4 regions of the Streptomyces sp. CA-210063 genome follow, and region 1 is predicted to be linked to each of the others. Evidence: riboswitches for the same ligand, from Rfam matches in the RefSeq annotation. Region 1 holds a riboswitch; each other region holds the start of a gene.
What was found. A riboswitch is a leader RNA that binds a small molecule or an ion and turns the genes downstream of it on or off. The one in region 1 is predicted to bind cyclic di-AMP.
Positions count from the first base shown of each region.

Region 2: it holds a riboswitch for cyclic di-AMP, as region 1 does, so the genes downstream of both, JIX56_RS24790 (M23 family metallopeptidase) here and JIX56_RS27935 (LysM peptidoglycan-binding domain-containing protein) in region 1, are expected to answer to the same signal.
Region 3: it holds a riboswitch for cyclic di-AMP, as region 1 does, so the genes downstream of both, JIX56_RS16730 (C40 family peptidase) here and JIX56_RS27935 (LysM peptidoglycan-binding domain-containing protein) in region 1, are expected to answer to the same signal.
Region 4: it holds a riboswitch for cyclic di-AMP, as region 1 does, so the genes downstream of both, JIX56_RS39500 (C40 family peptidase) here and JIX56_RS27935 (LysM peptidoglycan-binding domain-containing protein) in region 1, are expected to answer to the same signal.

Region 1 covers NZ_CP102512.1:6,368,148-6,373,668, forward strand. Annotated here, with positions in the region: gene JIX56_RS27925 (cytochrome P450 family protein) at 1-873, shown strand, start outside; gene JIX56_RS27930 (LysM peptidoglycan-binding domain-containing protein) at 1,057-2,067, shown strand; cyclic di-AMP (ydaO/yuaA leader) riboswitch at 2,250-2,415, shown strand; gene JIX56_RS27935 (LysM peptidoglycan-binding domain-containing protein) at 2,420-3,100, shown strand; gene eno (phosphopyruvate hydratase) at 3,507-4,793, shown strand; gene JIX56_RS27945 (FtsB family cell division protein) at 4,926-5,408, shown strand; gene JIX56_RS27950 (DUF501 domain-containing protein) at 5,444-5,521, shown strand, end outside.
Region 2 covers NZ_CP102512.1:5,683,909-5,689,429, reverse strand. Annotated here, with positions in the region: gene JIX56_RS24795 (aldo/keto reductase) at 1-538, opposite strand, end outside; gene JIX56_RS24790 (M23 family metallopeptidase) at 757-1,818, opposite strand; cyclic di-AMP (ydaO/yuaA leader) riboswitch at 1,830-1,987, opposite strand; gene JIX56_RS24785 (PP2C family protein-serine/threonine phosphatase) at 2,302-3,423, opposite strand; gene JIX56_RS24780 (GTP cyclohydrolase II) at 3,581-4,222, opposite strand; gene JIX56_RS24775 (MarR family winged helix-turn-helix transcriptional regulator) at 4,369-4,896, opposite strand; gene JIX56_RS24770 (dihydrofolate reductase family protein) at 4,971-5,521, shown strand, end outside.
Region 3 covers NZ_CP102512.1:3,909,828-3,915,348, forward strand. Annotated here, with positions in the region: gene JIX56_RS16720 (M23 family metallopeptidase) at 1-397, shown strand, start outside; gene pcrA (DNA helicase PcrA) at 519-3,032, opposite strand; cyclic di-AMP (ydaO/yuaA leader) riboswitch at 3,272-3,444, shown strand; gene JIX56_RS16730 (C40 family peptidase) at 3,454-4,629, shown strand; gene JIX56_RS16735 (hypothetical protein) at 4,668-5,021, opposite strand; gene JIX56_RS16740 (C40 family peptidase) at 5,521-5,521, shown strand, end outside.
Region 4 covers NZ_CP102512.1:9,015,521-9,021,041, reverse strand. Annotated here, with positions in the region: gene JIX56_RS39515 (hypothetical protein) at 1-350, shown strand, start outside; gene JIX56_RS39510 (ATP-dependent Clp protease proteolytic subunit) at 512-1,153, shown strand; gene JIX56_RS39505 (hypothetical protein) at 1,161-1,478, shown strand; cyclic di-AMP (ydaO/yuaA leader) riboswitch at 1,851-2,021, shown strand; gene JIX56_RS39500 (C40 family peptidase) at 2,025-2,498, shown strand; gene JIX56_RS39495 (DUF6328 family protein) at 2,623-3,198, shown strand; gene JIX56_RS39490 (ATP-binding protein) at 3,170-3,628, opposite strand; gene JIX56_RS39485 (helix-turn-helix domain-containing protein) at 3,877-4,737, shown strand; gene JIX56_RS39480 (DUF397 domain-containing protein) at 4,747-4,971, shown strand; gene JIX56_RS39475 (8-amino-7-oxononanoate synthase) at 5,029-5,521, opposite strand, start outside.

The DNA of each region.
Region 1 (5,521 bases):
GACCAGGGCGAAGCCGACCTCATCCACGACTTCGCCTTCCCGCTCCCCATCTACGCCATCTGCGACCTGCTCGGCGTCCCCCGCGAGGACCAGGACGACTTCCGGGACTGGGCGGGCATGATGATCCGGCACGGGGGCGGGCCGCGCGGCGGCGTCGCGCGGTCGGTCAAGAAGATGCGCGGCTACCTCGCCGAACTCATCCACCGCAAGCGCGAGGCGCTGCCCGACGCTCCCACCCCCGGCGAGGACCTCATCTCCGGGCTCATCCGCGCCTCCGACCACGGTGAGCACCTCACCGAGAACGAGGCCGCGGCGATGGCGTTCATCCTGCTGTTCGCCGGGTTCGAGACGACCGTCAACCTCATCGGGAACGGCACGTACGCCCTTCTCACCCACCCCGAACAGCGCGCCCGCCTCCAGGCATCCCTCGCCGCCGAGGAGACCGCGCTGCTCGAAACCGGCGTCGAGGAACTCCTCCGCTACGACGGCCCCGTCGAACTCGCCACCTGGCGCTTCGCCACGCAGCCCCTCACGATCGGCGGGGAGGACATCGCCCCCGGCGACCCCGTCCTCGTCGTACTCGCCGCGGCCGACCGCGACCCGGCCCGTTTCGACGACCCCGACACCCTCGACCTCTCCCGCCGCGACAACCAGCACCTCGGTTACGGCCACGGCATCCACTACTGTCTCGGCGCCCCCCTCGCCCGCCTCGAAGGCCAGACCGCGCTGGCGACGCTCCTCACCCGCCTCCCCGATCTACGACTCGCCGTGGATTCGGCCGATTTGAGGTGGCGCGGAGGGCTCATCATGCGGGGATTGCGCACGCTTCCGGTGGAATTCGTCGCGCGGAAGCAGCCCGTGAGTGGTCTGTGAGCGGCCCGTAGCAGTACCCCATTCCGCGCCAGGAGATGACACTCTCTCAGCTCTGTGATCTTCACGTGATCTGCGCTGCATTAACTTGTGACAACTGATCGACTGCCGATACGTTCACACGTCAGTGCGAAGGGCCACCACACCCGTCGCACAGGCCCCTGCTGTCGCGTGAAAGGCAACCGCATGCTCTCCGGGAACGGTCGTCACCGTCGCCCCCGTCAGGCTCCGGCCCTCCTCGTCGCGGCCGGAGTGACCGGCTCGGCCATCGCCATCCCACTCCTCGGCGCCACCGGCGCGAGCGCGGCCAGCGGAACCACCTGGGACCAGGTGGCGGAGTGCGAGAGCGGCGGCTCGTGGAGCGCGGACACCGGCAACGGGCGTTATGGCGGCCTCCAGCTGACCCAGGCGAACTGGGAGAAGTACGGCGGCCTCGACTATGCGACGAGCGCCGACCAGGCCAGCCGTTCGCAGCAGATAGCGATCGCCGAGAAGGTGCTCGCCGACCAGGGCGTCGGTGTCTGGTCCGTCTGCGGAGTGCTCCACAACCTCGCCGGTGACTCCGGTTCCGCCGACGTGGACACCGGCGCCGCGGACGGTTCGTCGAACTCGGACAGTTCATCCGGATCATCCGATACATCCGGTACGTCTGATTCATCCCGTTCGACTGACTCATCTGAATCATCGGACTCGTCCGCGAATGTCATCGAAGGCTCCACCAAGGCCGACATCGACTCGGATGACTCCACCGGTTCCGGCAGCGACACCTCGAAGGGGTCCGACAGCTCCTCCACTGACGACTCCGAGAACGACAACTCGGACAACTCGGGGCAGAGTGATGACTCTTCCGCCGCCGAGGACACCGAGAACGGCACCGGCCGCCACCGCGGCACCAGCGCCGACGAAAGCACCGATGCCGACGCGGACGCGGCCGGCGACTCCCGTACCGGCTCCCGTGCCGACTCCTCGTCCTCCGGCCGTCACGCATCCCGCGGTGGCGACGCGGCGCGCGAGGCCGTGGACGGCTCGTACACCGTCCGGGCGGGCGACAGCCTGACGGGCATCGCGAACTCGCTCGGGCTGGACGGCGGGTGGCGGGAGCTCTACGCCGAGAACGAGGGCACGGTCGGAACTGACCCGGACCTCATCCTTCCCGGTCAGACCCTTGAAGTCGGCGTCGAAACGGGCGAAAAGTAGCGGGAGTTCGGGTCGGGGTTCGCCCCTGAATGTCGGATTTGATCTCGGTGGGAGATGAATCACAGACCCCCTGATCGTCTTTGATATTCGGCGAATCACGTGTTTACGGTCGTGACCGCTCGCCACAGCGGGCCCCTGCGGTCGGTACGCCGAATCCTGCCAACGGCCGCATGGAACAGTCGTCGCGTCAAGCGCCGTAGGCAGGAGCGGGGGACCCAAGGTAAGTGCCGCACCGGGCAGTTGACGGAGCGGCTTGGGGTGAAGCCACGCCTCCCACGGAGGAGTGGCCGGGCAACTCAACCGGCCCGAACCCGACAGCTCACCTCGCAGGCGTCGGTGAGGGGATCTCTCCATGCTGTTTTCCAGCAAGGGCAAGCACCGCCGCCCGTCCAAGGCTGCTCGCGCCATCGCCGTCGCCGGTGTCACCGGTGCCGCCGCGATCGCCGCCCCGCTGATGGTCGCCGGCAGCGCCTCCGCCGCCACCGCTTCCGAGTGGGACGCCGTCGCCCAGTGCGAGTCCGGTGGTAACTGGTCCATCAACACCGGCAACGGCTACTACGGCGGCCTGCAGTTCTCGGCCTCCACCTGGGCCGCCTACGGCGGTACGCAGTACGCCTCCACCGCCGACCAGGCGAGCAAGGCCCAGCAGATCGCGACAGCCGAGAAGGTCCTCGCGGGCCAGGGCAAGGGTGCCTGGCCGGTCTGCGGCACCGGCCTGTCCAGCGCCTCGTACGACGGCGCCGCCGCCTCCAGCGGCAACTCGAACTCCGGCTCCTCGCAGGAGAGCACCCAGGAGAGCACCCAGGAGACCCGCGCCTCCCGCTCCTCCGAGCGCGCCACCGTCGAGACCCCGACCGGCAAGAAGGTCAAGAAGGGCGACGGCGAGTACAAGGTCGTCAGCGGCGACACCCTCAGCGCCATCGCCGAGAAGGAGAACGTCGAGGGTGGCTGGGAGAAGCTCTTCGAGCTGAACAAGGACATCATCGACGACGCCGACTTCATCTTCCCGGGCCAGCAGCTCCACCTGAGCTGACCCGGCATGGCCGGACCGGGTGTGGCCGGGCTGAGCTGGGCCGAAAAATGGCCGCTCCCCAGCTGAACCACAGCCCGCTCACATCCGTGTCCTCCATAGTGAAGGCCTCGTGAGGGCCGTCCCCCCGTCCCCACGAGCTCCCCGCCCCGGTGCGCATTCCCCCGTACGCACCGGGGCGGGGTTTTGTCTTTCCCGCGGGGCCCCCTTTCCTGCTCACTCCTCCTGTTCACCCCTCCTGTTCACCCCTCCTGTTCACCCCTCCTGTTCACTTCTCGTGTTCACCCCCGCTTTGTTCCGGATGGGAACAATGGATACCGTCTGTCTGCCCATGGGGCGGTCGGTCGGGTGTCGACGGCTCCGGGGCGGTTAGGCTCTAGTCGCCATCGCGTCACATCCCAAGAAGGAGATGCTCGTGCCGTCCATCGACGTCGTCGTAGCCCGGGAAATCCTGGACTCCCGAGGCAATCCCACGGTCGAGGTCGAGGTCGGCCTCGACGACGGCAGCACGGGTCGTGCCGCCGTTCCGTCCGGCGCCTCCACGGGTGCCTTCGAAGCCATCGAGCTCCGTGACGGCGACCCCAACCGCTACCTCGGCAAGGGTGTCGAGAAGGCCGTCCTCGCCGTGATCGAGCAGATCGGCCCGGAGCTCGTCGGCTACGACGCCACCGAGCAGCGTCTGATCGACCAGGCGATGTTCGACCTGGACGCCACCGACAACAAGGGCTCCCTCGGCGCCAACGCCATCCTCGGCGTCTCCCTCGCCGTCGCCCACGCCGCCTCCGAGGCCAGCGACCTGCCGCTCTTCCGCTACCTGGGCGGCCCGAACGCGCACCTGCTGCCCGTTCCGATGATGAACATCCTGAACGGCGGCTCGCACGCCGACTCCAACGTGGACATCCAGGAGTTCATGATCGCCCCGATCGGCGCGGAGTCCTTCTCCGAGGCCCTGCGCTGGGGCGCCGAGGTCTACCACACCCTCAAGAAGGTGCTGAAGACCAAGGGCCTGTCCACCGGCCTCGGCGACGAGGGCGGCTTCGCCCCGAACCTGGAGTCCAACCGCGCCGCCCTCGACCTCATCGTCGAGGCCATCAAGCAGGCCGGTTACGTCCCCGGTGAGCAGATCGCGCTCGCGCTCGACGTCGCCGCGTCCGAGTTCTACAAGGACGGCAGTTACGAGTTCGAGGGCAAGTCCCGCTCGGCCGCCGAGATGACCGAGTACTACGAGGAGCTCGTCTCCGCGTACCCGCTGGTCTCCATCGAGGACCCGCTGTACGAGGACGACTGGGACGGCTGGAAGATCATCACCGACAAGCTGGGCGACAAGGTCCAGATCGTCGGCGACGACCTCTTCGTCACCAACCCCGAGCGCCTGGCCCGCGGTATCGAGGAGGGTGCCGCCAACGCCCTGCTCGTCAAGGTCAACCAGATCGGCTCGCTGACCGAGACCCTGGACGCCGTCGAGATGGCCCAGCGCAACGGCTTCAAGTGCATGATGTCCCACCGCTCCGGCGAGACCGAGGACGTCACCATCGCGGACCTCGCCGTCGCCGTGAACTGCGGTCAGATCAAGACCGGCGCCCCGGCCCGCTCGGACCGCGTCGCCAAGTACAACCAGTTGCTGCGCATCGAGGAGATCCTCGACGACGCCGCGGTGTACGCCGGCCGCAGCGCCTTCCCGCGCTTCAAGGGCTGACACCGCCGCCGCACCAGCAGGACGGCAAGTAGGAAGCGTCGTACGTACGTCCCCGTACTCGGTCCCGTACCGTGTGCGGGGACGTACGCACGTGCACGCAGGAGAAGGCAGCGGAAGAAGGGGAAGCGGGACATGGCCGTGAAGGACCGGGACCGGGACCGTTTCTCCACCGCGACCCGGCTGAAGCTGCTCGGTGAGCAGACGGCGGCCCGGGTCTACCGCTCCCAGACCAAGCGCCAGGCCCGCCGCTCCCGGCTGACCGGCCGGGCCGCCCTGCTCGCCCTCGTCCTCTGCTCGCTGATCGTGGCGCTCGCCTATCCCATAAGGCAGTACGTCTCCCAGCGCGCCGAGATCGCCGACATGCAGCGGCAGCGCGAGGAGGCGCGCGAGCGGGTCGAGGAGTTGCGCGACCTCAAGGCGCGCTGGCAGGACGACGCGTACGCCGAGCAGCGCATCCGGGAGCGGCTGCACTATGTGATGCCGGGGGAGACCGGCTACACGATGATCGACCCGGACGCGGCGAAGCAGTCCCGTACGACGCAGGGGGCGGCCGACCGCCCCTGGTACACCAATGTCTGGGACGGGGTCGACAAGGCCGACGCCGCCGACCAGTGAACCGACCAGAGCTCTAGAGAGATTTACTTACAGGCATGCAGACGCCCCCGCCGCCCACCCCGCGCACCGAGCCCACCGACGCCGACGTCGAGGCCTTCCAGCAGCAGCTCGGA
Region 2 (5,521 bases), 680 kb from region 1:
GGGCGACGTAGCGGGCCAGGCCTTCGGCCTCCGAGAAGTCCAGGGAGGCCTTCAGGCGCTCCGGGGTGATGTTGGACGCGGCGATCGCGCGGACCTTGCCGGCCTTCACCAGGTCGTCGAGGGCGGTGATGATCTCCTCGACGGGGACTTCGGGCTTGTCGAAGTGGGTGTAGTAGAGGTCGATGTAGTCGGTGCCGAGGCGGGTGAGGGAGGCGTCGGCCGCCGCCTTGATGTTGGCCGCCGTCAGGCCCTGGTACTCGGGGTGCTGGCTCACCTTGGTCGCGATGACCACGTCGGCGCGGTTGCCGCGGGACCTGACCCACTTGCCGATGACCGTCTCGGACTCGCCGCCCTTGTTGCCCTCGACCCACGCCGAGTAGGAGTCGGCGGTGTCGACGAAGTTGCCGCCGGCGGCCGCGTAGGCGTCGAGGACCGCGAAGGACTGGTCCTCGTCCGCCGTCCAGCCGAAGACGTTGCCGCCGAGGGCGAGCGGGAAGATCTCGATGTCGGACGTGCCCAGCTTGCGAAGAGAAGTCATGTGCGACGTCAACCGGTGGGCCAGACGTTCGCATTCCGCCTCAGCGTGAACGGTGCGTGAAGCATCCGTCATCCGTCATCCGTCAGGAGGAGACAGAGGAGAGGCCCCGGGCCCCCGCCGCCCCGCATGACGAACGCCGCGCAGCCCTCATGGGGTTGCGCGGCGTCTCGGGTCCCTGCCGGCCCAACGGCCTTGCGGGGTTGCCGTTCGTTCGGGTCTTACGGGTTCAGGCCCTTGCTGCGCAGCCATGCCGCCGGGTCGATGCCGTTGGCGGAGCCGGCGGCGTGGACCTCCATGTGGAGGTGGGCGCCGGTGACGTTGCCGGTCGCGCCGACGCGGCCGATGACGTCGCCGGTGGCGACCTTCTGGCCGACGCTGACGCCGATGGAGGACTGGTGGGCGTACCAGATCTCGGTGCCGTCATCGAGGGTGAGGACGGTCTTGTAGCCGTAGGAGCCCTCATAGCCGGCCCGCGTGATGGTGCCGCTGTGGACGGCCTTGATGAGGGTGCCGGTGGGCGCGGCGAAGTCGAGGCCGGTGTGGTAGCCGGAGGACCAGTAGGGGCCGGCCTGACCGAAGGTGGAGGTGAGGGTGTACGAGGAGGTGGGAAGCGTGAACTGCTTGGCGAGGGCCTCGAGGCGCTCGGCTTCCCTCTTCGCCGCGGCCTCCTCCTCCGCCTTCTTCTTGGCGGCGGCTTCCTTCGCCTCGGCTTCCTTCTTCTCCTGGGCGGCCTGCTCGGCGGCCTTCTTCGCGGCGGCCGTCTGGGCGGCCTCGGCGGAGGCCTTGTCGAAGGCGTCCTGCTGGGACTCGGCCTGCGCCATGATGCGGGCGCGCAGCGCCTCGCCGGCGTCCGCCGTGCCCTGCTCTGTGTCGGCGGCGATCAGGCCGGCGCTGCTGAGGGGGGTGGTGGAGGCCTGCGGCTCCGCCTCCTCCTCCTTCTCCGTGTCGTCCTCGAAGACCGAACCGACGTCGGGCATCGATATGGACACCGGGGCCTTGCCGGACTGCGCGCTGGCCATACCGGCGCCGCCGACGGCGGCTATGACACCGACGCCGAGAACCGTGGAGCTGCGGGCGAGTCCGCCACGGGCGAGTCCGCCGCCCTTCTTGGCGACGCGGTGCCGGCCGCGAGCGGGGCGAATGGACTCCTCGTTGGGGTTCCACTCCTGCCAGGGGCCCTCGTTGTCGCTGTTGTAGCTGCCGTAACCGAACGTCTGGCTCTCGCCGTCGCGTTGGCTCGGTACGAACGGGGCTTCGGTCGCGGACCGGTTGGACGCCACGTGGGCGTACTCCTTTCCTTCCTTCTCGCCTACCGGGTTAGCTGACGGGTTCGGAGCAGGAAGGTCTCCTACGCGCGTAAACCTGACGTGCTGCCACGACGGTTTCCGCGCGATTCACCCCAGGGTGGTGGTTCCCCGGTTCCCTTGCGGGATTCGGCGCGTGAGCACGGAGCCGTCTCTTGTGACGGCTGGGACGACCGCGCTGCGTTATCGAACGTTAATAGACGCGAGTACTCCATTCCAAGCTGTTCTGGATGATCGTTCCGGCTTTCGCGCAGGACTTACGGGTCATGAGGGGCGGAAAACGGGCGAGTTGACCTTGCCTCTGGAGTAACAAGAGTTCTGACGGCACGTCAGTTGGTATACGGAGAAAGGTCGGGCGGACACGTTCGGTGACATCGATCGTGAACGATGTGAGAGAGACGTGTGGGGAGGCACACGGAGAGGTGCCGAGAAGGGCGCGAGAAGGGCGCGAGAAGGGCGTCAGGGGCGGCGGACCGCCAGGAGCGCCATGTCGTCCGTCGTGCGGTCGCCCGTGTGTCGGCGCACCTCCTCCGCGAGGGTTGTCAACAGGGCGCGCGGGCCGGGGAACGTACGACCGGACAGCCGCTCGGCCGGGTCGTAGAAGACGCCTCGGCCGTCGCGGGCCTCGGAGAGGCCGTCGGTGTAGAAGAGCAGCGTGGCGCCGGGCGGGAATCCGGTCTCCTCGGCGCGGTCCGGCCAGGTGCCCAGGTCGTCCATGCCGAGCGGGAGCGCGGGCTGCGGGGCCTCCACGGTGCGCAGGACGCCGTCGGCGTACAGCAGCAGTGGTGAGGGGTGGCCGCGGTTGACGATCCGGGCGCGGCCGGCGCCGTGCGGGAACTCCGCCAGTACGGCCGTGACGAACCCCTCGCGCTCCACGGCCGCGTCCCGCCGCGCCGCCTCCCGCCGCGCTCCCTCCCGGGCCAGCGCCCGTTCCAGCCGCTGGGCGACCGCTTCGAGCGTCGACTCCTGCTCGGCCGCCTCCCGGAACGCGCCGATCAGCACCGCCACCGCCGACACCGCGCCGAGCCCCTTGCCGCGCACATCGCCCACGATCAGCCGTACGCCGTGGGGGGAGTCCTGCACCGCGTACAGATCACCCCCGATCGACGCCCCGGCCTGCGCCGCCTCGTACCGCGCGGCGATCTCCAGCCCGCCGATCCGCTCCTGCGGCACCGGCAGTACGGCCCGCTGCGCCGCCTCGGCGATCTCGCGGGCGGTGGCGAGCCGGGCGTCGCTGCGGCGGACGAGGCGGTTGATGAGTACGGCCAGTACGGCGACGGTGGTCACCGTCGCGATCTCGGTGATCGCGTCCACGTGGCCCGTGTCGCCGTAGCGGATGTGTACGGCGGTGATGCCGGCGATCGAGACCACACCGGTGATCACCGTGCCGTGCAGCGAGAAGAGCGGGGCCGCCACGAGTGGCGCGGCGGTGAAGAAGGGGACCGCCGTGAACTCGCGCGGGGTGAAGTGGTCGTAGAAGAGTCCGATGGCGATCAGCAGGACCGGGATGACGCGGACGAGCGTACGGGCGTACGAGAAACGCCGGCCGACCGGCTGCCTCGCGCCCTCTCGCTGCCCCACGGATACAGGGTTCACGGGGGTGGGGTGCGGGGCCAGTCGGCGGGGCCGAGTGGGCTAGCGGGCCGGTCGCACCGGTCCGCCCCTGGCTCGTTCCCCGCGTCCTCGTTTCCGTCCCCTTCCCGTCCCCTTCCCGTCCCCTTCCCGTTTCCTCCGGGACTCAGCCGGCCGTCAGTTCGGTCAGCTCCGGCAGGGGGAGCGTGTGCTGGGTCTGGAGGACCTTCGCGCGGAGGTAGCGGACGTTGTGGGCGGTGGTGAAGACGCCCGTGGGGACGCGGTGCCGGACGCCGACACCCAGGTCACGGAGCTGCTGCCCCTTGTCGGGGTTGTTGGAGAGCAGGTCCAGCTCGTCGATGCCGAGGGCGCCCAGCATCTGGGCCGCCGCCGTGTAGTCGCGGGCGTCCTCCGGCAGTCCGAGCGCCGCGTTCGCCTCGTAGGTGTCGAGGCCCTGGTCCTGGAGGGCGTACGCGTCGAGCTTGTTGTAGAGACCGATGCCCCGGCCCTCCTGGCGGAGGTAGAGGAGGACACCGCCACGGTCGGCGATCCGCTCCACCGCCTCGCGCAGCTGCGGACCGCAGTCGCAGCGGGCCGAGCCGAAGACGTCGCCGGTCAGGCACTCGGAGTGCAGCCGGACCAGCGGGGCCGTGCCGGGCGCAGGGTCGCCGAGGACGATCGCCACGTGCTCCTGGCCGTCGACGAGGCCGTGGAAGGTGACCATTTCGGTGTCGACGCCGTAGCCGTCGTGGAAACGCAGCGGTACCCGGACGCGGGCACGCGGGGTGGCAGCGGGAAAGTCGGGCATGCGGGTTCTCCGGTCCTGGTGCGGGTGCCGCCGTGCTTCAGATTTGAAGCACCACGCTCGGCAGGACTCTAACCCCTGCTTCAAATTTCAAGCAACCCGTTTTGAGGTGCCTCACATTCCCGCAACACAGGGAACTCGCGGTGGGCCTACTGACCGGCCTGGCTCGACGGACACGCACGGCGGCGCCACGGCAGGTCGTCGGAGCCGGTGGCCCGGGGAGCGCCGCCCTGGATCGCCGTCGCGATGGACGCGCAGATCTCCTCGAACTGGCCGATCTGCTCGGGGCTGAGGTGGTCGAAGACGGCCTTGCGGACCGTCTCGACATGGCCCGGCGCCGTCCGCTCCAGCAGGGCCATGCCCTCGTCGGTGAGCACGGCGACACTGCCCCGCTTGTCCCACTGGCAGTCCTCGCGCCGCACCACGCCGTCCTTCTCCAGCCGGGTCACGGCGTACGTCAGACGGCTGCGCGTGATCTTCAGGCGCTCGGCGACATCGGTCATCCGCATCCGGCGGTCCGGCGCCTCGGAGAGGGCGGACAGCACGGAGTAGTAGAGGTGCGGCAGACCGGCTTCCTGCTGAAGCTGCCGGTCGAGCGCGTCCTCCAGGAGGGAGCTCGCGGCCACGTAGGCGCGCCAGGCACGCTGTTCCTCGGGGGTGAGCCAGCGGGTCGTCATACGTACAGTGTAGTTATTGTTTAAAACTTGAACCAAGCCCACCGCCATCACGGTCACCGTCAGGGAGCGCGTCCATGCCCCAGCCCTACGTCCTGTTGTCCGCCGCCGTCTCCCTCGACGGCTTTCTGGACGACACCGGGCCCGAACGGCTGCTGCTCTCGGGCCCGGCCGACTTCGACCGGGTCGACGAGGTGCGCGCGGCCAGCGACGCCATCCTGATCGGCGCCGGCACCCTGCGCACCGACAACCCCCGGCTGCTGGTCAACTCCCCCGAGCGCCGCGCGGCCCGCGTCGCCGCCGGGCTCCCGGAGTACCCGCTGAAGGTCACGGTCAGCGCGTCCGGCGATCTGGATCCGGCGGCCCAGTTCTGGCACACGGGCGGCGAGAAGGCCGTGTACACGACGGACAAGGGTGCGGAACGGCTGCGCGGGCTGGGCCTGCCGGCCGGACCCAACGGCGTGGACGTGGTGTCCCTCGGCCCCGACCTGGAGTGGACGGCCGTCCTCGACCACCTCGGAGACGTACGCGGCATCCGGCGCCTCATGGTCGAGGGCGGTGGCCGCGTGCACACCCAGCTGCTCCAGCAGGGCCTCGCGGACGAACTGCAACTGGCCGTCGCCCCGGT
Region 3 (5,521 bases), 2.5 Mb from region 1:
GAAGTTCGCGCTGCCGGTCTCCCAGCAGGGCCTCAGCGCGTACTACGGGCAGTCCGGCGTCAACTGGATGTCCCTGCACACCGGTATCGACTTCCCCGTCTCGTACGGCACGCCGGTGATGGCCGCGACCGACGGCACCGTACGCACGGAGTGGAACAGCGCCTACGGCAACATGGTCATCGTGACCGCCAAGGACGGCACGGAGACCTGGTACTGCCACCTCTCCACGTACAAGGTCGCCTCCGGTACGACCGTCAAGGCCGGCGACACCATCGCCTACTCCGGCAACTCGGGCAACTCGACCGGCCCGCACCTGCATTTCGAGGTCCACCCGGCGGGCGGCTCGGCCATCGACCCGCTGCCGTGGCTGCGCAGCCACGGTTTGGATCCGACGTAGGCCTCAGGACCCCTGCCGGGGTGGGCCGCCCAGGGGCTGCGGGGTGGGCTGCCCAGGGGCTGCGCCCCCGGACCCCCATCGGCCTTCGGCCTCGTCCTCAATCGCCGGACAGGCTTTTCGACTACAGCTTCTCCACCGGCGCGTAGCGCAGCAGCAACCGCTTCGGCTTGGAGTCGCCGAAGTCGATCGTCGCCTCCGCCTTCGCGCCCGTGCCCCCGACGCCGACGACCGTGCCGAGGCCGAACTGGTCGTGGGTGACGCGGTCGCCGACGGCCAGGGACACGACCGGCTTCTCAGCGGCGCCGCGACGGGTCGCGAAGCCGGACGCGCCCGAGGCGGAGGACCGGGAGCGCGAGGACGACAGCGAGGACGCGATGCCGGCGGCCGGGCCCGAGGACACCGGCGCGGAGGCTCCCTTGCGCTTCCACTGCAGGTGGGTGGCCGGGATCTCTTCCAGGAAGCGGGACGGCGGGTTGTAGGAGGGCTGGCCCCAGGCGCTGCGCAGCGACGACCGGGTGAGGTAGAGCCGTTCGCGCGCGCGGGTGATGCCGACGTACGCGAGGCGGCGCTCCTCCTCCAGCTCCTTGGTCTGGCCGAGGGCGCGCATGTGCGGGAAGACGCCGTCCTCCATGCCGGTCAGGAAGACGACCGGGAACTCCAGGCCCTTGGCGGTGTGGAGGGTCATGAGCGTGATGACGCCCGAGCCGTCCTCCTCCTCGTCCGGGATCTGGTCGGAGTCGGCGACCAGGGCCACCCGCTCCAGGAAGGCGGGTAGCCCGACGGGCGTCGCAGCCGCCGCCTCGCCCTCGCCTTCCGCAGCCCCGGACTCCTGCTCGAACTCCAGGGCGACGGCGGCGAGTTCCTGAAGGTTCTCGATGCGGGTCTCGTCCTGCGGATCCGTGGACGCCTGCAACTCGGCCAGATAGCCGGTGCGTTCGAGGACCGCCTCCAGGATGGTCGCCGGCCCGGCGCCGGACTCGACGACGGTCCGCAGGTCCTCCATCAGCGTGTTGAACCGCTTGACGGCGTTCGTCGACCGGGCCGCCATGCCGTACGCCTCGTCGACGCGCTTGAGCGCCTGTGGGAAGCTGATCTTCTCGCGCTGCGAAAGGGCGTCGATCATCGCTTCGGCGCGGTCGCCGATGCCGCGCTTCGGCACGTTGAGGATGCGGCGCAGCGGGACGGAGTCCTCCGGGTTGGCCAGGACGCGCAGATACGCGAGGACGTCCCGGACCTCCTTGCGCTCGTAGAAGCGGACGCCGCCGACGACCTTGTAGGGCAGGCCGACGCGGATGAAGATCTCCTCGAAGACACGGGACTGGGCGTTCGTACGGTAGAAGACGGCGACGTCTCCGGCCTTCGCCTCGCCCGCGTCCGTCAGTCGGTCTATCTCGTCGGCGACGAACTGGGCCTCGTCGTGCTCGGTGTCGGCGACATACCCGGTGATCTGCGCGCCCGCGCCCGCGTTGGTCCACAGGTTCTTGGGGCGGCGGGACTCGTTGCGCTCGATGACGGCGTTGGCGGCGCTCAGGATGGTCTGGGTGGAGCGGTAGTTCTGCTCCAGCAGGATCGTCGTCGCGTCCGCGTAGTCCTCCTCGAACTGGAGGATGTTGCGGATGGTCGCGCCGCGGAAGGCGTAGATCGACTGGTCGGCGTCACCCACGACGCACAGCTCGGCGGGTGGTAGGTCGTACTCGCTGGGCGGTACGTCCACGGGGTGCTCGGAGCTGCCGACCAGCTCTCTGACCAGGGAATACTGCGCGTGGTTGGTGTCCTGGTACTCGTCGACGAGGACATGGCGGAAGCGGCGGCGGTAGTGCTCGGCGACATCCGGGAAGGCGCGCAGCAGATTGACCGTCGTCATGATCAGGTCGTCGAAGTCGAGCGCGTTCGCCTCGCGGAGGCGGGACTGGTAGAGCGCGTAGGCCTGGGCGAGGGTCTTCTCGAAGCCGTCGGTGGCCTGGGCGGCGAAGTCCTCCTCGTCGATCAGCTCGTTCTTCAGGTTCGAGATCTTGGCGCTGAAGGACTTGGGCGGGAAGCGCTTGGGGTCGAGGTCCAGATCCCGGCAGACAAGCGCCATCAGCCGCTTGCTGTCGGCGGCGTCGTAGATGGAAAAACTCGACGTGAAGCCGAGCTTCTTGGACTCCCGGCGCAGGATCCGTACGCAGGCGCTGTGGAAGGTCATCACCCACATCGCGTTCGCGCGCGGGCCGACGAGCTGCTCGACGCGCTCCTTCATCTCGCCTGCGGCCTTGTTGGTGAAGGTGATCGCGAGGATCTGGCCCGGATGGACATGCCGCTCGCCCAGCAGATAGGCGATGCGGTGGGTGAGCACACGGGTCTTGCCGGAGCCGGCACCGGCCACGATGAGCAGGGGCGAGCCGGCGTGCACCACGGCCGCGCGCTGGTTCTCGTTCAGCCCGTCCAGGAGCGCCGCCGCGTCGAGGGCGGGGCGGGGGGCGCCGCCGCGGTAGTACTCGTCCCGGTCCGGGGGCGCGTCGAACTTCCCGCCGAACAGATCGTCCGGAAGCGGCTCCGGTACGTGATCGTCCTCGGGCGGCGGCGGGGGTTCCTCCGCATGGCCGCGGGGGGCCTGGAGGTCCGCCAGGAAGCTGTCGTCAAAGAGGCTGCTCATCGCTCTCCGAGTCTAGGCGCCCCCACTGACAGCGGTGGGCCACCCCGGAAAGTCCACATCCGCCACTCGCCGTACCCACCTCACGACGGTGAGCGATCGAACGTACCACCTATCGCGTCCGAGAGGCTAAGGTCACGAAAACGTATCGGGCATATCGAACATCAACCTTCACAGGGGCCACACGAGTTGGCTAGCGTTTTCTCAGGCCGTACGACCCAACCGGCGAACGTCGCCGGGCCGCACGGCCTCCGCCGAGTCCGGTACGCCTCCCGAGGCAGCCGGAGCCGGGGACCCACCGACCTCTGGGGTGAATCGATCCGGCCGCCGTACGCGGCGAGGGTCGTAGGGCAAACCTTCCGAAGCTTGCGCCCGAACCCGACAGCTAACTCGGTAGGCGGACAACGGAAGGAGACGCCGAACCATGGCGCCGCACCGCAAGCCGCGTCCGGCCGTCCGAACGCGCGCGGGCATACGCACCCCCGCACTCGCCACGGCCGCCCTCACCTCCGTGGCCCTGCTCTCCCAGACGGCCAACGCCGCCCCGTCGACCGACGACAAGCCGAGCCTGGAGGAAGTCGAGAAGAAGGTCGACGACCTCTACCGTCAGGCCGGGACGGCGACCGAGAACTACAACTCGGCCAAGGAGAAGGCGACCAAGCAGAAGAAGAGGGTCGACACCCTTCTCGACGACGTCGCCCAGCGCACGGACAAACTCAACGAGGCGCGGGAGCAACTGGGTTCGTTCGCGGCCGCCCAGTACCGCACGGGCGCGGCGGCCCCCGACGGAGCGTCACTGCTCCTGGCGGACAGCCCGCAGGACTACTTCGACCAGAACCAGCTGATGGACCGGTTGACGGGCCGTCAGAAGGAAGCCGTCGACGGGTACATCACCCAGCAGGCCGAGGCGACGGAGCAGCGCCGGGCGGCGAGCGACAGCCTCGAACAGCTCACCGAGTCGCAGAACGCCCTCAAGACCAGCAAGGCCAAGGTCCAGGCGAAGCTGGCCGAGGCCCGCGAACTGCTCTCCACCCTCACCGCCGAGGAGCGGGTCCGGCTCGCCGCGATCGAACAGCGCGAGCAGGAGGAGGCCGAGCGCAAGGCGGAGGAGCTGGCGCGTCGGCAGGCCGCGGCGCAGGAGACCCAGGGGGCCCAGAGCACCCAGGAGGAGGCCTCCACCGGAACGGAGACGTCCACCGGTACCACCGAGACGTCCGCCCCGGCCGAGGACTCCACCTACGCCTCGAAGGCCGCCAAGGCCCTCACCTTCGCCCGCGCGCAGATCGGCAAGCCGTACGTCTGGGGCGCCACCGGCCCCGGCTCCTACGACTGCTCCGGCCTCACCCAGGCCGCCTGGAAGGCCGCCGGCGTCGACCTCCCCCGCACCACCTACGACCAGGTCAACGCCGGCACCACCGTCCCCCTCACCAACGCCAGGCCCGGCGACCTGATCTTCTTCTACGACAACATCGGCCACGTCGGCCTCTACATCGGCAACGGCATGATGATCCACGCCCCGAAGCCGGGGGCGTACGTCCGCGAGGAGTCGGTGTTCTACGACGGCGAGTCGTCGATCCACAGCGTGGTGCGACCGGCGTAGGCGACGGGTCGCCCGGGTCCTGCCAGAGCGCGGAGAACTCAGGTCCAGAGCACCGCGATGAAGACGTTCGCGGTGGTCAGTGCGCCCACCAGCCCGAACAGCGGCTTCTCCACCGTCTCCTCGTCCCGCTTCACATACACCAGCCCCAGGATCACGATCAGCAGCGCCAGCTTGATGCCGATCTTGATGTTGTTGACGGGCTGGTCGTCGGCCTGGTTGAGGCCGACGAGGATCACGCCGGTGATGAGCATGGTGAGGGCGCCGTGGAGCATGGCCGGGACGAAGCGGGCCGCGCCCTGGCCCATGGCCTTCAGCTGGGTGAGGAAGCCGCCGAGGAGGGAGGCGATGCCGATGATGTGGAGGGCGACGAAGAGGTGGATGAGTACGTCCATGCGCGGAGCCTAATGAGAGGACCGTTTTCCGTCGGGCACCGGGGCGGGCACCGGGGCGGCCACCGGGGGCGCTGAAAGTGGCCTTCGGGGCGTCCGGCGACGCCTTAACGATCTTGCATATATGCGCTCCATAGCACCGCCACACCTCCACCCGGTCCGAAATCGCCGCATCGGTCATCGCACAGCGTGAAGTCGGCGGCGCCAGGACGGGATCACGGTCACATACGGTCACCTCGCGGTCGGTGCACGCCACTTCCGCACAACCCGGTACGGGGCCGACACGGCCAGGTTTACCGTCCTCCAGCAGGTGACCGGCTCCCCACCGCCGCCCGGGCCAGGGGCGGCAGTCGGACACCACCGCCGAGAAAGGTCCGGCGGCGTCCCGCTCCCCCTGTGCGGGCCGCCGCCGGACGCGTAACCGCTCCCCCAGGCGGTCCTGTACGGACAGACGATGTTCGTACTGCGGACGGCGGTCGTACGGAGAGGACGTGGAGTCCACG
Region 4 (5,521 bases), 2.6 Mb from region 1:
CCAACTTTTCCAGGCGGTCACTGCTCGGGTACTCGGGATCGGCCGCGGCAGGAGCGGTCCTCGCGGCGGGCGGGACGGCGCAGGCGGCCACGACGGTGGGCGCGAGCGCCGAGAGCGAGGCGGCGGCGGTCGACTTCCCGGCCGGCACCGAGTTCAGCGGAAGGGTCCGTATGCCGGACACCGAGTCGACGGAACTCACGTTCAGTTTCACCGTCGGCGCCGCGGATGCCACGGCGGCCCAGCAGATCACCGCACTCGAGGTCGCGAACGCCTTCAACGAACTGGCCGCCACCCGCGGCTGGCCGCCGATCACCTTCTACGGGACGCCCGCCCCCGCGCCGCTCAACTGATCACCTGATCCACCGAGCAACCGAGCAACCGAGCAACCCGACACAGATCCCCGTGGAGCCGCCTCGCTCCGCGGGGATTTTCGCTGTCAGCCGATCCCCTCCTTCAGAGTTCGTACGTCCTGTACATTTTTTACAGATGTCGATCAGAGGAGGCGTGCCTCATGCCCGCGAACCGACCGTCAAGCCGCTATGTGCTACCCCAGTTCACCGAACGCACCAGTTCGGACACCCGGACGATGGATCCGTACTCGAAGTTGCTGGAAGAGCGGATCGTGTTCCTCGGGACGCAGATCGACGACACCTCGGCGAACGATGTGATGGCGCAGTTCATGCACCTCGAGTACCAGTCGCCGGACCGGGACATCGCGCTGTACATCAACTCCCCCGGCGGCTCGTTCAGCGCGATGACGGCGATCTACGACACCATCCGGTTCGTCACCTGTGACGTGGAGACCGTCTGTCTGGGGCAGGCGGGGTCGTCCGCCGCCGTGCTCCTGGCGGCCGGCACACCGGGCAAGCGGTCCGTACTGCCGGGGGCGCGCGTGCTGATCCACCAGCCGGCGCTGACCGACCGGATCGAGGGGCAGGCGAGCGATCTGGCCATCCAGGCGGAGGAGTTGACGCGCAACCGCCGAAAGCTGGAGGAGATGCTGGTACGCCACACGGGGCAGACCCCGGAGCGGGTCGGCGCCGACATCGAGCGGGACAAGTTCCTCGACGCCGAGGCGGCCGTGGCCTACGGGCTGGCCGACCGGGTCGTCGCGAGCCGCAAGACCTCGCACACGCCCCCCGGCGCGAGGTGAGCCGTCGATGCTCCCGCCCGAACTGCCGCCGCTGCCCGCGCTCACCCGCGCCGAGGCGGAGCTGATCGACCGTTATCTGGACGTGGTCGACCTGCTCGGCCGGATCAATCCCGCCCGTCCGGGCGATACATACCGCGGGTTGCGGGCGGCGCAGGCGCTCGTCACCAAGGCGACCGCCCTGCGCGACGCACTCGAACTGATGCACAGGCGCGGCGAGAACGAGGTGCACGCCCCGACACTCGCGCGTGCCCTGCGGGTTCTCGACGGCGAGCGGCGGGCGGCCCGGGTCACGCTGCCGCCGGAGCCGGAGGACTCGCCGGCCTGAACCGATCCCGGGCCGCGCGCCGTACTACTGACGGGGCGTCCGGCCCGGGCTCGGCGCCCTCCGGACGGCCTACCCCGATCGACCTATCGGCCCATCCGTCCAGAAGACCTGTGAAGTTGCGCAACGCGCCCACCACACTGCCGGAATGAACTGCTCCGGTGCTGGTGCGGAGCTCCTCGACCACGTGGACACAGCAGCCGAAATCAGCCTGTCCACCCGAACGGGCGAGTGGTGAGTAACACCACAAATCCACGGTTCCGTTGGGATTTTCGGACGTCCGTGCGTCAAGATCCCTTCCTGACGACAAGCCCCCGCCGCAGCGGCGGGGCGATCCGGGTGGACGCCGAGTCCTGCCGCCGCCCGGATGACCGGTCGACAGGATTGCATCGGCAGGAGTGGAGGACCCAAGCACGACGGGTCGCCGGAACGGTCAAGCCATGACCGCGCCGAGCAGCCCTTGGGGTGAAGCCGCAGACGCGGCCGGGCAACTTCGCCAGCCCGAATCCGACAGGTCATCCTTCACAGGCGGCTGACGAAGGGTTGCGCATGACTGCGCTGAATCGTGTCCCGTCGCTGTTGACCCGGGCCGGTACGGCCTCGGCTCTCACCATCGCCGCCGTCGGCGGCAGCATCGTGGTCCCGGGCGTCGCCTCCGACGCCGAGGCCGCCACAGTGGCGTCGAAGGCACTCAAGGTCGCGGCTTCCAAGAAGGGCTCCCCTTACCGGTACGGCGCCACGGGCCCCAGCAGGTTCGACTGCTCAGGCCTGACGCTCTACTCGTTCAAGAAGGTGGGCAAGAAGCTGCCCCGTACTGCTCAGCAGCAGTACAACAAGACGAAGCACATCTCCGCGAGCAGCCGCAAGCTCGGAGACCTCGTCTTCTTCCACTCGGGATCGAACGTCTACCACGTCGGTATCTACGCGGGGAAGGGAAAGATCTGGCACTCGCCGAAGACGGGTGACGTCGTCCGACTGCAGAAGATCTGGACGAAGAGCGTCTGGTACGGCCGGGTCCGCTGACCCACCGTCGGGGGGCGGCGGCACCACGGCCGCCCCCTGACTGCTCCTCAACCGCCCCTGTGGCGGTCCTGAGCGCCCCTTCTCAAGAGGCGTACCACGGGCCGAACTGGTTACCCGTTCATCCATGGCCGACGAACGCACCCGCCCCGCACGCGACGAGACGCCTCAGGAACGCGCCGACCGCAACTTCGCCGAGCTGCTGCAGGAACTGCGGGTCACCCAGACCGGGGTGCAGATCCTGTTCGCGTTCCTGCTGACGCTGGCCTTCACGCCGCGCTTCCCGGACCTGGACTCCGTACAGCGCGCCACCTACGTCACCACACTGCTCCTCGCGGTCCTCGCGGCGGCGCTCTTCACCGCCCCGGCCGCCTTGCACCGCTCGCTCTTCCAGCAGAACGCCAAGCCCACCATCGTCCAGGTCTCGTCCCGACTGGCCAGCGCGGGCCTGATCGTGCTGATGCCGGCCTTCACCGGTTCCGTACTGCTCGTGGTGGATGTGACCCTCGGCCGGACGGCCGGGATCACCGCCGGTGCCGGCACGCTGCTCGGGTGTCTGCTTCTGTGGGGCGTCCTCCCGAAGCTGGTGGGACGCGCCGGCCGCGTCGGCGGCACGACGGCGCCCGGACCGCGTCAGGGCGAGGCGACCCCCGTACGGCAGGGCGAGGACTCCGTCAGGGCTCCTGCGGACCGCCTGCCCTGACCGGTTGCACGGAGATCGTCCACGGCAGTTCGATCGCCACCGTCTTGCCGCCCTCCCGTGTGGGTCTGACGCTCAGCCTGCCGCCGCATTCGGCGGTCAGCCAGCGGACGATGACCATGCCCCGGCCGTTGTCCTGCTGGACGGCGGCGGGCAGGCGTTTCGGAAAGCGGGGATGACTGTCGGTGACGCCGATGCGCAGCTGCTCGTCCCGGTCGAGCGCGATGTCCACGGTGAACGTGGGTGACTGACCCAGCGTGTGCTGGACGGCGTTGGTGGCGAGTTCGGACACGATCAGGCGCACGGTGTCCGCGATGTCCGTGTCGCCCGGCAGACCCCATTCGGCCAGCACGGAGGCGACGTATTTTCGGGCCGCGGGCACCGAGGCGGGATCGCTCGGCAGAGTGACGGATGCTTCCTGGTGATCTGCCATGGCGAGGCGTCCCTTTCCCACGGGACCGGTGTCCGACAGGGAGCGGATGGTTCGACTACGGTCCCGGACTGGTGCTTCGCGCCAGACTGCCACTACCTGGGCCGTCACGGGTGGCGATCCACCAAGATATGCATATATCTGTCGCTCGAAGCGGTGAACTCTCCGACGGCCGACCGTATTCGGGTGGCGTCTTCGTCCATCCTCTGTCGTCACCCCGACCTTCGCGCGCCGGGCGGAAGGAGAAACCCATGCGATACGGACCGGCGGTGCGCCGCCGCAAGCTCGGTGCCGAGTTGCGCGTCCTGCGCACCCGTTCCGGTCTCACGAGTATCGAGGCGGCCCGTCTCGTCAGCTGGCACCAGTCCAAGGTGAGCCGGATCGAGACGGGCGCCAGCGGGGTGAAGCCCGCGGACGTACGCAAGCTGCTGGACGCGTACGGGATCGACGACGCCGAATTACGGGAGCTGCTCCTGGCGTTGGCGGGCTCCGAGGACGGCGGCGGGCGGCACAACTGGTGGCACGCGTACCGGGGCGTACTGCCGCCGACGTACCGGGACTTCATCAGCCTGGAGTCGCAGGCCAGCGGGATGCGGACGCTGGAGACCTCGGTGGTGCCGGGGCTGTTGCAGATCCCCGAGTACGCCCGGGCGGTGACCCGGGCCGCGGTGGAGGGGCTGGAAGACGACAAACTCGACGCGCTCGTGGAAGTGCGGCTCGCGCGGCAGGAAATTCTGCGCGGGAATCCGCCGATGGAGCTGAGCGCCGTGCTCGACGAGGGCGTTTTACGGCGGGAGGTGGGCAGTCCGGAGATCATGACCCGGCAGCTGGGCCGTCTGGTCGAGGCGGCGGCCCTTCCCCAAGTGCGACTGCAGGTGCTGCCGTTCACTGCCGGGGCGCATATCGGCATCACCGGCCCTTTCGTAATTTTCTCATTTAGGAGCACATCTGATCTGGACGTGGTTGTTCTCGACCACTTGACGAGTAGCCTCTACCTCGAGCGGAAAGAAGACCTCAAGGCGTATGTCGAGGCCTTCAAAGCCCTTCAGATCCACGCCCTTTCGCCCGAGGACTCGTTGGATTACATCGCCGGGCTCGCCGCCGGCGCGTAAGGAGGCACCATGTCAGCACTGCCTCGGAACGTACCCACCAGTACCGAACTGCACGGGGTGCGATGGCTGCGCAGCAGCCGCAGTACCGGAATGAACAACTGCGTGGAAACGGCCCGTCCCGGGTCCGGCCGCTGGGCCGGTCTGGTGGCCGTACGCGACTCGAAGAACACGGCGGGGCCCGCCCTGCTGTTCGACCCCGAGGCCTGGGAGGGATTCATCACCACGCTTCGGTGACCACCACCGACAGCGCACGCACTTCCGCTTACGGCGACGCTCGGCCGGGACGCCGACTCACGGTCGCGTATCGCCGATGATCCCCACGGCTCGGTCGATCTGCCCCTCCGTGAGATCCGCACGGGCGGTCAGCCGTAGCCTCGACACGCCGTCCGGCACGGACGGTGGGCGGAAACAGCCGACGGCGAGACCCGCCGCCCGGCAGTCCGCCGCCCACCGCACCGCCTGATCCGGGGACGGCGCGCGCACGGACACCACGGCGGCGTCGGGCCGCACCGCTTCATGGCCCGACGCCGTCAGCCGTGTGTGCAGTTCCCGCGCCACCGCGCGGGCCCGCGCGGCGCGCTCCGGCTCACGGCGCAGCAGCCGGAGCGCGGCGAGCGCCGCCCCGGTGGCGGCCGGGGCGAGGCCCGTGTCGAAGATGAACGTACGGGCCGCGTTGACCAGGTGGTCGATGACATGCGCCGGGCCGAGGACGGCACCGCCCTGGCTGCCCAGCGACTTCGACAGCGTGACCGTCACGACGACGTCGGGGGCGCCCGCGAGCCCC